One region of the Arhodomonas sp. KWT2 genome, then DNA from elsewhere that is predicted to be linked to it. Evidence: riboswitches for the same ligand, from Rfam matches in the RefSeq annotation. Region 1 holds a riboswitch; the other holds the start of a gene.
What was found. A riboswitch is a leader RNA that binds a small molecule or an ion and turns the genes downstream of it on or off. The one in region 1 is predicted to bind thiamine pyrophosphate.
Positions count from the first base shown of each region.

Region 2: it holds a riboswitch for thiamine pyrophosphate, as region 1 does, so the genes downstream of both, ACEZHJ_RS11470 (sodium:solute symporter) here and thiC (phosphomethylpyrimidine synthase ThiC) in region 1, are expected to answer to the same signal.

Region 1 is NZ_JBHFPQ010000050.1:132,731-139,809, forward strand. Features, by position in the region: gene ACEZHJ_RS15380 (8-oxoguanine deaminase) at 1-633, shown strand, start outside; gene ACEZHJ_RS15385 (GntR family transcriptional regulator) at 722-1,453, shown strand; gene hyi (hydroxypyruvate isomerase) at 1,463-2,245, opposite strand; gene ACEZHJ_RS15395 (hypothetical protein) at 2,314-2,553, opposite strand; TPP riboswitch at 2,704-2,809, shown strand; gene thiC (phosphomethylpyrimidine synthase ThiC) at 2,904-4,784, shown strand; gene ACEZHJ_RS15405 (IclR family transcriptional regulator) at 4,881-5,705, shown strand; gene ACEZHJ_RS15410 (PilZ domain-containing protein) at 5,782-6,159, shown strand; gene ACEZHJ_RS15415 (PAAR domain-containing protein) at 6,684-6,947, shown strand; gene ACEZHJ_RS15420 (hypothetical protein) at 6,947-7,079, shown strand, end outside.
Region 2 is NZ_JBHFPQ010000046.1:82,816-89,894, reverse strand. Features, by position in the region: gene ACEZHJ_RS11490 (NAD-dependent deacylase) at 1-175, opposite strand, end outside; gene serB (phosphoserine phosphatase SerB) at 298-1,512, shown strand; gene ald (alanine dehydrogenase) at 1,553-2,671, shown strand; gene ACEZHJ_RS11475 (proline racemase family protein) at 2,684-3,709, opposite strand; gene ACEZHJ_RS11470 (sodium:solute symporter) at 3,775-5,157, opposite strand; TPP riboswitch at 5,147-5,250, opposite strand; gene rplS (50S ribosomal protein L19) at 5,400-5,780, opposite strand; gene trmD (tRNA (guanosine(37)-N1)-methyltransferase TrmD) at 5,793-6,545, opposite strand; gene rimM (ribosome maturation factor RimM) at 6,548-7,072, opposite strand.

The DNA.
Region 1 (7,079 bases):
TGCCTCGAGCGCTTCGGCCGCACCCCGGTGGAATACGCCGAGGACCTGGGCTGGTGCGGCGAGGACGTCTGGTTCGCCCACATGGTGCACCCGGAAGACGACGAGGTCCGGCGCCTCGGCGCACACCGCTGCGGCGTGGCGCACTGCCCGAGCTCCAACATGCGCCTGGGCTCGGGCGCCGCCCCGGTGCGCGCCCTCCGCCGGGCCGGGGCCCGTGTCGGTCTGGGGGTGGACGGCTCCGCATCGAACGACGGCTCGGACATGCTCGGCGAGGCACGGCAGACGATGCTGCTGCACCGCCTCGTGGACGGTCCCGACGCCATGGGCGCCGTGGAGGCACTGAGCCTCGCCACCCGCGGCGGCGCCGCAGTGCTCGGCCGCAATGACATCGGCCGCCTTGCCCCCGGCATGGCCGCGGATATCGTCGGCTACCGACTCGACACCCTGCCGCTCGCCGGCGGCGCGGTCCACGACCCGCTCGCCGCGCTCGTGTTCTGCCGCCCGCCGCAGGTCGCACTCAGCCTGATCAACGGTCGGCTCCGGGGCCGCGACGGTGCGCTCACGGACGTGGATCTCCCGGCACTGGTTCGCCGGCACAACGACATCGCCCGGCGGATCGCGGCGCACGCGTGAGCGCCGCCACCGTTTGCGAGGCCCGGGGGTAACCGATACATTCGAGCGGTATCCGTAACCCCTAAACATCCCGACGCGGCAGGAGACCATGGCGCAGCAACGCGAGCCACGACCGCTGGAGCAGGCGGGCCTCGAAACGCCCGGACGCGGGCGTCGCGCATCCGACGACGCCATCTACGACGCCATCTACGAGGCGGTGCTGACCCAGCGGCTGCCACCGGGTACACGACTGCCCGAGATCACCCTCGGCGAGCTCTTCGGCGTCAGCCGCTCGGTGGTCCGCAAGGCCCTCTCGCGCCTGACGGCCGACCAGATCATCGTACGCCGCCCCAACCAGATGGCGCTGGTCGCCCACCCGAGCGTCGAGGAGACCCGGCAGATCTTCGACGCCCGGCGGCTGGTCGAGGGCGAGGTGGCCCGCCAGCTCGCCGGCCGCCTCAGCGGCAATGCCCGTGAGCGGCTCGAGCGGATCATCCGCGACGAGCACGCCGCCCACACCGGCGACCGCCAGGAGGACCGGGTCCACCACTCCATGGCCTTCCACCTGTGCCTGGCGGACAACGCGCCTAACGAGGTGCTCGGCCGCATGCTCCGGGAGCTGGTGATCCGCACCTCGATCGTGATCGCGCTGTACAAGGCCCCCGGGATGAGCGCCTGCTACCTCGGTGACGACCACCAGGAGCTGGTGCGCTGCCTGGCCGAGGGCCGCGGCGACGAGGCGGCCACGCTGGTGCGCCAGCACCTCTCCACCCTGGAATCCCGGCTCGCGCTCAGCGACGAGGAGCGCCCGGTGGACCTCGCCGAGATCCTCCGGCGCTGACCCGCCGCCCTACCCCCGGAGGTAGGGCATCAGCCAGCCGAGTCCGGCCGCGGTACCGCTGCGGGGCACGTACTCGGCGCTGACCCAGCCGTCGTAGCCGAGCGCGTCCAGTCGCTCGAACACGAAGGGGTAATGTATCTCCCCGGTGCCCGGCTCGTGGCGGCCCGGGTTGTCCGCGACCTGGACGTGGCCGATGCGGGAGAACGCGGACTCGATATGCCGCACCAGGTCCCCCTCCATCACCTGCATGTGGTAGACGTCGTACTGCAACGCGAGATTGGCGACGCCGGCATCGTCCATCACTCCGAGGGCCTGGTCGGAGCGGCAGAGGAAGAAGCCCGGCACGTCGCGGGTGTTGATCGGCTCGACGAGCAGCTGCACGCCGGCGTCGGCAAGCCTCGGCGCGGCATAGCGCAGGTTGTCGACCAGGCACTCCCGCGCGCACTCCGCAGAGACGTCCCCGGGGAGCCGCCCGGCGAGGCAGTTCACCCGCGGGCACGCCAGCGCGCGAGCGTAGTGGATCGCGGTATCCACGCCGGCCCGGAACTCATCCCGGCGGTCCGGATGGCAGGCGATCCCGCGCTCGCCGGCGGCCCAGTCCCCGGCGGGCAGATTGAACAGCACCTGGCTCAGACCGCTGTCCGCCAGGGCGCCGGCGAGCACCGGCGCCGGATAGTCGTAGGGGAAATGGCACTCGACACCACGGAACCCCGCGGCGGCGGCAGCCTCGAAACGCGCCGGGAATGGGCGCTCCGTGAACAGCATCGACAGATTGGCGGCGAAACGGGGCATGGGAACTCACCGGCGGTCCGCAATGGACCGCCAGTGTAGCGCAGGGTCCCGCCGGACCGGGTAACGGGTCAGGCCGCCTCGCGCAGGCCCTCGCCCGCGGGCACGGGCTCGTGGACGGTCAACAGCGACCGGCGCTGACTCGCAAGCATTACCTCGTAGCCGGTCGCGGGCCGGCGCAGATGCGCCGCCGGATCCGGCCGGCCGCAGCGGCATTCCAGCGACACCGCCGCGCCACGGGGCACCACCTGCCACGCCGCACATGCCGGGCACTCGAGGTGATCCCAGGACTGGTTCGTGACTACGGCCATGACTGCCTCCGCTCGTTCAAAACATGACCGGACGATCACATCGCAACGGGGCGACAGGGGCATTGATCCAGATCAAACCCGCATTTGACCGGCAGACACGCCGGTTCTAGTCTCGGTGACAGTCCCCGGCCGCGCCGGGGACGTTACTGGACGAAGAAGCGGGGGTGCCCGGGTGCGACGACGCATGCCGGGCTGAGAGAGTCCCTTGGAACCTGATCCGGTTCGTACCGGCGCAGGGAGCTTTGCACATCACCGGCCACCGGCCGGCGTCCGCCGTCATCGCGGACGTGCAACCTTCCCTCCCCCCTTTTCGTCGCCTTTTCACTATCTGCGAGCAGAGGCGACACATCATGAACGACACCGATACCGATATCCGCGGCACCGCGGCCGCCCTCGGCGAGGCCGTGACCCGGCCGTTCCCGGGGTCCCGGCGCATCCACGTCAGCGGTCGCCGTGCGGACGTGCGCGTGCCCATGCGCGAGATCGTGCAGGCGGACACGCCCACCCGCAACGGGCCCGAACCCAACCCGCCGCTGGCGGTCTACGACACCTCCGGCCCGTACACCGACCCGGCCGCCGCCATCGACCTGTGCGCGGGTCTGGCACCGCTACGCGCGGACTGGATCGCCGAGCGCGGCGACAGCGAGCGCCTCGACGATCTGAGCTCGCGCTACGGCCGCGAGCGGCGTGCCGACGCCGGCACGACGACCTGGCGCTTCCCCGCGGAACGTACCCCGCGGCGGGCGCGCAGCGGCGCCAACGTCACCCAGATGCACTACGCACGGCGGGGCATCGTCACCCCGGAGATGGAATTCGTCGCCGTGCGCGAGAACCAGCGCCTGGAGGCCAGTCGCGACGATCCCGCCCTGGGCCGCCGCCACCCGGGCGAGCCCCGGGGCGCGAGCCTGCCGGAGACCATCACGCCGGAGTTCGTGCGCGACGAGGTGGCCCGGGGCCGGGCCATCATCCCGGCGAACATCAACCACCCGGAGAGCGAGCCCATGATCATCGGCCGCAACTTCAGGGTGAAGGTCAACGCCAACATGGGCAACTCGGCGGTGACCTCCTCCATCGGCGAGGAGGTGGAGAAGATGGTCTGGGCCACCCGCTGGGGGGCGGACACGATCATGGACCTGTCCACCGGCCGGGACATCCACGAGACGCGGGAGTGGGTGATCCGCAACTCGCCGGTGCCTGTCGGCACGGTACCCATCTACCAGGCCCTGGAGAAGGTCGACGGCGAGGCCGAGGCCCTGACCTGGGAGATCTTCCGGGACACCCTCATCGAGCAGGCCGAGCAGGGCGTGGACTACTTCACCATCCACGCCGGCGTGCGCCTGCCCTTCGTCCCCCTGACCGTGGACCGGCTCACGGGCATCGTCTCCCGCGGCGGCTCGATCATGGCCAAGTGGTGCCTGGCCCACCACCGGGAGTCCTTCCTCTACGAACGCTTCGAGGAGATCTGCGAGATCATGAAGGCCTACGACGTGGCCTTCTCACTGGGCGACGGCCTGCGCCCCGGCTCCATCGCCGACGCCAACGACGACGCCCAGATGGCGGAGCTGCGCACCCTGGGCGAGCTCACCGACGTCGCCTGGCGCCACGATGCCCAGGTGATGATCGAGGGTCCGGGTCACGTGCCGCTGCACCGCATCCGCGAGAACATGGGCGAGCAGCTGCGCCACTGCCACGAGGCGCCGTTCTACACCCTGGGGCCGCTGGCCACGGACATTGCCCCCGGCTACGACCACATCACCTCCGCGCTCGGGGCGGCCAACATCGCCTGGGAAGGCACCGCGATGCTCTGCTACGTCACCCCCAAGGAGCACCTGGGGCTGCCGGACAAGCACGACGTCCGCGAGGGCATCGTCACCTACCGCATCGCCGCCCATGCCGCGGACCTCGCCAAGGGCCATCCGGCGGCACAGATCCGCGACAACGCCCTGTCCAAGGCACGGTTCGAGTTCCGCTGGGACGACCAGTTCAACCTCGGGCTGGATCCGGAGCGCGCCCGGGAGTTCCATGACGCCACCCTGCCCAAGCAGGCGCACAAGGTCGCCCACTTCTGCTCCATGTGCGGGCCGAAGTTCTGCTCCATGGCCATCTCCCAGGAGGTCCAGGCGTTCGCCCGCGAGCGCGGCCTGGACGCCGACAGCGCCCTGGAGACGGGGCTCGCCGAGAAGGCGCAGACCTTCCGCGAACAGGGCGGCGCGATCTACCATCGCCGCTGACCGCTGTGCGGCCGCCCCCGCCGGGGCGGCCGCCGCCTCCCACACCGCCATCCCGATGGCATACAATTGTGGAAAATCCTTCCACGGGGAACGACGTTGGCGGAACGACAAACACGATCCACCGGCCGGCCACGCACCAGCGGGCGAAGCGCCGCACAGAGCCAGTCCCTGACCCGCGGCCTGAGCATCCTCGAAGCCCTCTCCGGCGCCGGCCACGGGCTGACGCTCTCCGAGGTCTCGCAGATGGCCGGGCTGGCGCCCTCCACCACCCACCGCCTGCTCCACACCCTGGAGCAGATGCAGTTCGTCCAGCAGGACGAGGAGCTCGGGCTGTGGCACGTGGGCGTGCGCGCCTTCATCGTCGGCAACGGCTTCATCAGCGCCCGCGACTACGTCGCCGTCGCCCGCCCGTACCTCCACCGGCTCATGGAGGAGACCGGCGAGACCGCCAACCTCGCCGTGCAGGACGAGGGCTACGCCGTGTTCCTCGCCCAGGTCGAGTCCCAGGAGATGATGCGCATGATCGTCAGGCTCGGCAGCCGCGCACCGCTGCATGCCTCCGGCGTGGGCAAGGCGCTGCTCGCCGGCATGACCGAGGCGGAGGTGGAGCGTATCCTCCAGCGCCGGGGGCTCTCGCGGGTCACCGAGAACACCCTGGACACCCCGGCGCGGCTGCACGCCAACCTCGCCGAGATCCGCGAGCGCGGCTACGCCTGCGACTACGAGGAACACGCCATCGGCCTGCGCTGCGTCGCCGCGACCCTGCACGACGAGACCGGCGCGGCACTCGCGGCAATCTCGGTCTCCGGCCCGAGGGCGCGGATCACCGACAGCCTCATGCACGAGCTCGGCGCGGCGGTCTCGCGCACCGCCCGTGAGATCACCGCCCGCCTGGGCGGCCATGCCCCGGACGGCCCGTGAACCGCCGCCGGGACTGTGCGCGACGTCCGGGAAGGACTACGCTGGCGGCAGGCAGCCGGAACACGGAGAGGGGAGCATGAGCGACAGCGACGAGCGCCGGCGCTTCAGCCGCATCGACATGGATCAGCCGGCCCGGCTCGAGGCGGACGGCGCCGGCATCCCCGTGCGGGTGATCGACATCAGCCTGCACGGCGCCCTGGTCCGACCCGAGGCCGAGGCGGCCATCGCGGATACCCCCGCCACCCTCACGATCCCCCTCGGCGACGAGGTGGTCATCCGCATGCACGTCACGCCCATGCACCGTGAGGCGGGCTTCGTCGGCCTGCGCTGCGACGACCTGCCGGTAGAGAGCGCCGGCCACCTCCGCCGCCTGGTGGAGCTCAACCTCGGCGACCCCGAGCTGCTGGAGCGCGAGCTGGAGGCCCTCGCCGGGCTCGGCGACCGCACGGACTGAGCCTGCCGTCATCCGGCCCTCACAGCACGCCGCACGACACGGCCCCCGAGACCACGATGGGAGCGCTGCACGAACGGCGTACCCGGGGGATATCACGCACCGCCGCAAGGCCCCGATTCCGCCGTGTCACCACCCGCTGAAGTCAGCCACCACGCTTCCCACGCTCGACCGCGACCGACGTCTCAGTGACCGCCGCCCGCCGTTGACATCCCTTCTCTTTTAGGCCTAGATAGCGGCGAACGCCGGTCGGAGATACCCACCGGCCGCATGCCCGCCAGGGAGGCGGGCAAAAACCCTCTGTCATTGACCTGGAGACCACGGAAGGTGCTCATGACAGGCATCGCCTTTGCATCGCCGTACCGCGCGTCCCCCCTACGCGTACAGGCCGGCACGTCCTCACCGGGGACCTCCCCGTCCACTGCCTCCGCCATCGCCGGTCGTGCGACCGCTCCCTCCGGCCGGCCGTCATCGCCCCCGGCCGCGGACACGCCGACAGCACGCGCACGTCGCGGGGAACGGCACCGATGAGGCCGGTCATCCTGATGGGAGACCGCACCTCCCACGGCGGCATCGTGCTGGAGGGCGCGGACAGCACTTTCGTTCGGGAACGTCGGGTCGCGCGGGTCGGCGACCGCGTGAGCTGCCCCAGGGACGGCCACACCCCGTCGGTGATCGTGACCGGCGACCCCACGGCCCTCGTCGACGGCCGCCCCCTCGCCAGAGAGGGCGACAAGTGCGCCTGCGGCGCGACGCTCATCGCCTCCGTCGCAGACACGGGGACGCTCTGATGTCCGGGTACCGGCGCCCCTCCATCTACGACCGCCTGCAGAAGAGAACGGCGGCCCGGCAGGACAAGGCGCCGCCGGCACCGCGGCACTTCGACACCCAGTCCATGGCCGTGGCACACGCCTGGCTGCTGG
Region 2 (7,079 bases), on a different contig from region 1:
GGGTGGCCAGCGCGGTCGGATCGTACCGCGCCCACAGCCCGGTCTGAGCCTCGCGGAACGTGGGCACACCGCTCGCCGCGGACACGCCCGCCCCGGTCAGGGCGAGCACCTGCCGGGCACGGCCCAGTAGCTCGATCAGGGCGGCGGGAAGCGCCTCGGTGGATGTCTCGGTCATTCCCTCAAGATACCAATGGCAGTGATGGCACTGGAAGCGCACCGCCCCGAATCCACCCGGGCAATGACCGGTCCCATGGCCTACAATGGAGCGCTTTCCGCAGCAGGACGGGACCGCGCGCGATGAGCGAAGTGGTACTGATCAATATCTCGGGGCACGACAACCCGGGCATCACCTCCGCACTGATGGACATCCTCGCCGGCTACGGCGCCCGGGTGCTCGATATCGGCCAGGCCATGATCCACGACACCCTGGCGCTGGGCATACTGATCAAGATCCCGGACGAGGCGCAGAGCGCGCCGGTGCTCAAGGATCTCCTCTACGAGGCCCACAAGCTGGATCTGCGCGTTCGCTTCACGCCGATCTCCGCGGAGGACTACGAGCGCTGGGTCGCCCACGAGGGGGCGCCACGGCAGGTGCTCACCCTGCTCGGCCGCCGGGTCACCGCGGAGCAGATCGGACGCATCGCCCACGTGATCACCGACCAGGGGCTGAACATCGAGGACATCGTCCGCCTCACCGGGCGCAGCGCGCTGCACGACGACAACGGCGGCAGCCGCGCCTGCATCGAGCTGACCCTGCGTGGCACGCCCCGGGACCCGGACGCCATGAAGGCGAGCTTCTTCAGCATCTCCGAGGCCCTCGGCGTGGACATCTCGTTCCAGGAGGACAACTTCTACCGCCGCAACCGCCGGCTGGTGGTCTTCGACATGGACTCCACACTGATCCAGCAGGAGGTCATCGACGAGCTCGCCAAGGAGGCCGGCGTCGGCGAGCAGGTGGTCGCGGTCACCGAGGCGGCCATGCGCGGCGAGATCGACTTCCGCGAGAGCCTCGCCCGGCGGGTGGCCCTGCTCGAGGGCCTGCCGGAGACCACCCTGGAGGCCGTCGCGCAGCGGCTCACCCTCACCGAGGGCGCGGAGCGACTGCTCAAGACCCTGCACACCCTGGGCTACCGCACGGCGGTGATCTCCGGCGGCTTCACCTACTTCGGCCGCTACCTCCAGCAGCGCCTCGACCTGGACTACGTCCACGCCAACGAGCTGGAAATCGCCGACGGCCGACTGACCGGCCGGGTGATCGGCGAGGTCGTGGACGGCGGCCGCAAGGCCGCGCTGCTCGAGGAGATCGCGGTGCAGGAGGGCATCACCCTGGACCAGGTCATCGCCGTGGGCGACGGCGCCAACGATCTGCCCATGCTCAAGCTCGCGGGCCTGGGCATCGCCTTCCACGCCAAGCCGCTCGTGCAGCAGCGGGCGCGCCAGGCGATCTCCACCGTCGGCCTCGACGGAATCCTCTATCTTATGGGCATGAAGGACGCCGAGCTGCCCCACTGAGGCGGCCGGCAGCGGACACGACACTAGCGCGGAGGCGATCATGCAGGTAGGTGTGCCACGCGAAATCAAGAACCGGGAGTACCGGGTCGGCCTCACCCCGGACAGCGTGCGCGAGTTCGTCGCCCACGGCCACGAGGTGCTCGTCGAGCACGACGCCGGCATCGGCGTGGGCTACGCCGACGCGGACTACGAGCGCGCCGGCGCCAGGATCAGCGACACGCCGGAGCGCATCTATGCCGAGGCCGAGCTGGTGGTCAAGGTCAAGGAACCCCAGCGCGAGGAGCGCCGGCAGCTCCGGGCGGACCAGATCCTGTTCACCTACCTGCACCTCGCCCCGGACCCGGAGCAGACCCACGACCTGGTCGACAGCGGCGCCGTGTGCATCGCCTACGAGACGGTCACGGACGGCCACGGCGGCCTGCCCCTGCTCGCGCCCATGTCGCAGGTCGCGGGCCGGATGTCCATCCAGGCCGGCGCCCACTGCCTGGAGAAGGCGGCCGGGGGCGGCGGTGTGCTCGTCGGCGGGGTTCCGGGCGTACCGCCGGCGCGCGTCGTGGTGATCGGTGGCGGCGTGGTCGGCGAGAACGCCATCGCGATGGCCATCGGCCTGGGCGCCGACACCGTCGTGCTCGACCGCGACGTCGGGGTGCTGCGCCGCCTCGCCACGCACTTCGGACCGGCGTTGACCACCATCTACGCCACCCGCCAGAGCCTGGAGGACCAGGTCCTCGACGCGGACCTGGTGATCGGCGCAGTGCTTGTCACCGGCGCGGAGACCCCGAAGCTCGTCAGTCGCGAGATGGTCTCGCGCATGCGCACCGGCAGCGTGCTCGTGGACGTCGCCATCGACCAGGGCGGCTGCTTCGAGACCTCCCACCCCACCACCCACGACGAGCCGACCTTCGTCGTCGACGGCGTGGTCCACTACTGCGTGGCGAACATGCCGGGCGCGGTGCCCCGCACCTCCACGCTCGCGCTCAACAACGTCACCCTGCCCTATGCCCTCGCCCTGGCGGACAAGGGCTTCCCGCAGGCGCTGGCCGAGGACCCGCACCTCCTCGACGGCCTCAACGTCTGCCGCGGGCACGTGACCTACCGCGCCGTTGCCGAGGAGCTGGGCTACCGCTACCTGCCCCCCCGGGAGGCCCTCAAGGGATGAGTGGGGGCGCGCTCAGCGCCGCCCCCACAGCTCGTCCGGCAGGGCGACGCCGTCGGCCAGCGGGTCGCCGGCCTCGACCACGAACCGCGCCTCACCGACGTAGTGGCCGCGGCCACCCACGGTGACGACCACGCTGCCGTCGGCGGCGGCCCCGCGCACCGCGGCGGTGAAGTCCACCCCGGCGATGCCGCGGAACGTCCGCGTCTGTCCCGGCTCGATCAGCCCGCGGGCGTGGGCGAGCGCGAGCCGCGCGGTGACGCCGGAGCCGGTGGGGCTGCGATCCACCTGCCCGCCGCCGAAGATGCACACGTTGTGGCTCGGTGCCTCGCTGCTCGGCGGGACGTCGTCGGTGAGAATGGTGCCGTAGATGAAACCGAGGTCGTCGGCGTCCGGATGGCTCACGCTGAGCTGCTCGCGGGCCGCAGCGGTCATGGCGCGGGCGGCGTGGAGCAGCTGCTCGTAGGGGGTGGCGAAGAGATCGAGCCCCAGCCGCGAGGCGGGCACGATCACGTAGAACGCCCCGCCATAGGCGACGTCCACGGCGATACGGCCGTACTCCGGCACGGTCACGTCGGCGTCCAGGTGGCTGGCGAAGGCCGGCACGCTGTCGAAGCTCACGTCCCCCGGGGCACCATCGGCGTCCGCGTGCACATGCACGGTGACCGGCCCGCAGGGGCACTCCAGCACGAAGTCGGCGCCGTCCGGACCCAGGGTCACCAGCCCCTGGTCCACCGCATACCGACCCAGGGCGATGGTGGCGTGCCCGCACATGGTGCTATAGCCCTCGTTGTGGGTGAACAGCACCGCCATGGCGGCATCCGGATGGCTCGCCCGCGTCGGCCACACGCCGTACATGTCGGCATGCCCGCGGGGCTCCAGCATCAGGCGCCGGCGCACGTGGTCGTGGTGATCCATCGCGTCGCGCCGGCGATCGAGCAGGGTCTCGCCGGCCAGCTCGGGCAACCCGCCCGTGAAGATACGCACCGGCTCGCCCGCCGTGTGCATGTCCACCACCGTGTAGGCCGTCTTCTCCGCCATGGGCACTCCCCCGTCGAAAAAACCGCCATTCTAACCGCCGCCCGGAAAGGCGGCCACGGAACCATTCAGGCCCGGGCGACGGCCTCGCGTCCGGGCACGAGCAGTGCCACCAGCAGGCAGACCGCCGTAGAGGCGATCATCGCCCCGGCGAAAGGCCCCAGGGTCGGCGCCCCACCGGGGAACGAGGCCGCATGGAGGCCGGCGACGGGACCGCCACCCTGCCACCAGCCCGGCACAATGGAACCCGCGAGACCGGCGGCGGTGCCGGCCACCGCGGCGGCCGGCGTGGTCCGCCGCCACAGTCCCATGAGCACCGGCACCACCGTGGTCGCGCACAGCAGGTCGGCGATGAGGAACAGTCGCAGCACGGACAGGCCCTGCAACGCGACGGCCACCACCGGCACCATCAGCACCACGGTCACCCAGCGGGCCGCACCGAGCGACAGGCCGCGGGCCTCGGTGACCGCCAGCGAGGCGATGCCGTTCTGCAGCGTGTCCACGGACGACGCCACCAGCGTGACCGCCAGGACCAGCGCCGGCAGGGTCACCCATGCGGGGGCGGCATTGAGCAGCGCGAAGAAAGGGATCGGCGGATCGCCGAGGGACAGTCCGGTCATCGCCGCGACGATGCCCAGGGCACCGATCACCGCGACCACCACGACGGTGGTGCCGGCCCCGAGGAGCGCCCCGCGCCCGAGCACACGCGCGTCCCGAGCGGCCCAGACCCGCTGCCAGTAGCCCTGGTGGAAGAGGTTGGCGGCGGTCACCGCGAGCACCAGCGCCAGTGCCACCGCCAGGCCGTCCGCCAGCGGCACCGAGGGCATCGCCGACGCCGCCGGCGGCCGTCCCGTCCCGCCCAGGGCGACACCGGTCACCAGGGCCAATAAGGCAAGCAGCAGCCAGGCCTGCCAGCGGTCCGTCTCCAGGCTCGCGCGCAGTCCGCCGGCGGCGGTGTAGGCGAGGGTCGCCACCGCCACGGCTACCACGACCACGCCGCCGTCCAGATCCGACAGCAGCGCGGTGATCGCGCCGATGGCGGTGAGTTCCGCGGCGAGGAAGCACAGCATGTAGAGCACGGAGATCAGCGCCACCCAGCGCCGCACCGCCGTCCCGTAACAGGCCTCCGCGAAGTCGCCGATGCTGCGCCCCTGGGGCACCCGGGACCGGATCGCCGGGCCGCAGAGCGCGAAGACCAGGAACGGCAGCGCGGCACCGACGGCATAGCCGGCGAGGGCCACCGGCCCCACGAAGGCGCCCACCTCCGGCGGGGCGAAAAGGATCCATGCCCCCATGCCGGAGGCGAGGAAGGACAGGCCCAGCACGGTCGCGCCCTGGCTGTTGCGGGCGGTGACGTAGTCGTCCAGCCCGGCCGAGGTGGCACGGGCACGCAGGCCGATCCAGGTAAAGGCGATGAGGGCCACGCCGAGCGTGGCAAGGGTCAGGTACATGTCGCGCTACCTCCGCCGGTATGATCCGGATCAGGTTCCAGGGTCTGCGCGGCGCGCACTCTCAGTCCGTGACGGACTCCCCTGGCGACGGTCGGATTGTGGTGAGTCGGTGATTCTCGCGCGCAGCCGCGCCGATGGCAAATCCGGCGGTGCCACGAAAAAGGCCACCGGCACGGGGTGCCGATGGCCTTCGTCACGCTCGCGCGCCCCCCGGCGCGGGGGACACGGACGGGCGTTGCGCCTCAGGCGCCCTGCTTCGCACCCTTGGTGCGGATCTTCTCCTTGATGCGGGCGGCCTTGCCCTGACGATCGCGGAGATAGTAGAGCTTGGCGCGGCGCACGTCGCCCTTGCGCTTGACCTTGATGCTCTCGATCACCGGGCTGTGCAGCGGGAAGACGCGCTCGACGCCCTCGCCGTGGGAGGTCTTGCGCACGGTGAACGCGGAGTTCACGCCGCGGTTGCGCTTGGCGATGACCACGCCCTCGAAGGGCTGCACACGCTCGCGGTTGCCCTCCTTGACCCAGACGTTCACCAGCACGGTGTCACCGGGTGCGAACGCGTCGAGGCTGCGCCCGGACTTTTCGATCTGTTCCCGCTCAAGCTCTTTGATGATGTTGCTCATGACCACAAACCCCTAGCGTTCCGAGTCCCCTCGGTACTCCTCGATGAATTCTTCCAGTAGCGCCTGCGCGTCGCCGTCCAGCTCCCGCCCGGACAGCAGCTCAGGGCGCCGCAGCCAAGTCCGTCCCAACGCCTGCTTGCGCCGCCAGCGCGCCACCGCCTGGTGATCGCCGCCGAGCAGCACCGCCGGCACGTCGCGCCCGTCGATGGACTCCGGACGCGTATAGTGCGGGCAGTCCAGCAATCCCGCCGTGAAGGAATCCTCCTCGGCGGAATCCACATGCCCGAGCACCCCGGGCACCAGCCGGCTCACCGCATCGATGAGCATCATCGCCGGCAGCTCGCCGCCACTGACCACGAAATCCCCGACCGAGATCTCGCGATCCACCTCCGCGGCGATCAGGCGCTCGTCCACACCCTCGTAGCGGCCGCACAGCAGAATGAGCCGCGGCAGCCGCGCCAGCTCGCTCACCGTCGCCTGGTCCAGCGGCCGGCCCTGAGGGCTGAGATAGACCACCGTCGCCGGCGTCGGCACCGCCGAACGCGCCGCGTGTATCGCGTCGCGCAACGGCTGGACCTTCATGACCATGCCGGGACCGCCGCCGTAGGGCCGGTCGTCCACCGTGCGGTGGCGGTCCGTCGTGTAGTCCCGCGGGTCCTGCGGGGCGATCTCGATCAGCCCGCGCTCCACCGCGCGCCGGGTCACCCCGGATTCCGTGATCGCCCGGAGCATCTCCGGGAAGATCGTGACGACATCGAAGCGCACCGTCAGTCTTCCGGGTCCCAGTCGACCTCCAGGCGCCCCGCGCCGAGATCGACGTCGAGGACGAAGACGTCGACGACGAACGGGATCAGCCGCTCGCGCTCGCCGGCCACGACCATCACGTCGTTCGCCCCGGTCTCCATCAGCCGCCTGACACGGCCGAGGACCACGCCCTCGCGGTTGACGACCTCGAGCCCGACGAGGTCGTGCCAGTAGTACTCACCCTCTTCCGCCGGCGGCAGCGCCGAGCGGGGCACGGCGATCTGTCGCCCGATGAGCGCCCGCGCCGCATCGCGGTCTTCGACGCCCTCCAGATGCGCGATCAGGCCCTTGCCCTGTTGCCGGCCCGAACGCAGCTTCAGAGTACGCGCGGCGCCGGCATCGTCGAGCAGCTGCCACTCGGTGAAGCCGAGGATGTTATCCATCGGCCGGGTCCAGGAATACACCTTGACCCAGCCCTGCACACCGTGAACGCCCACGATCTCGCCCAGCACCACGGGCGGGTCATCCTGCGCGCCACGCTGCACCAGCCGCCTC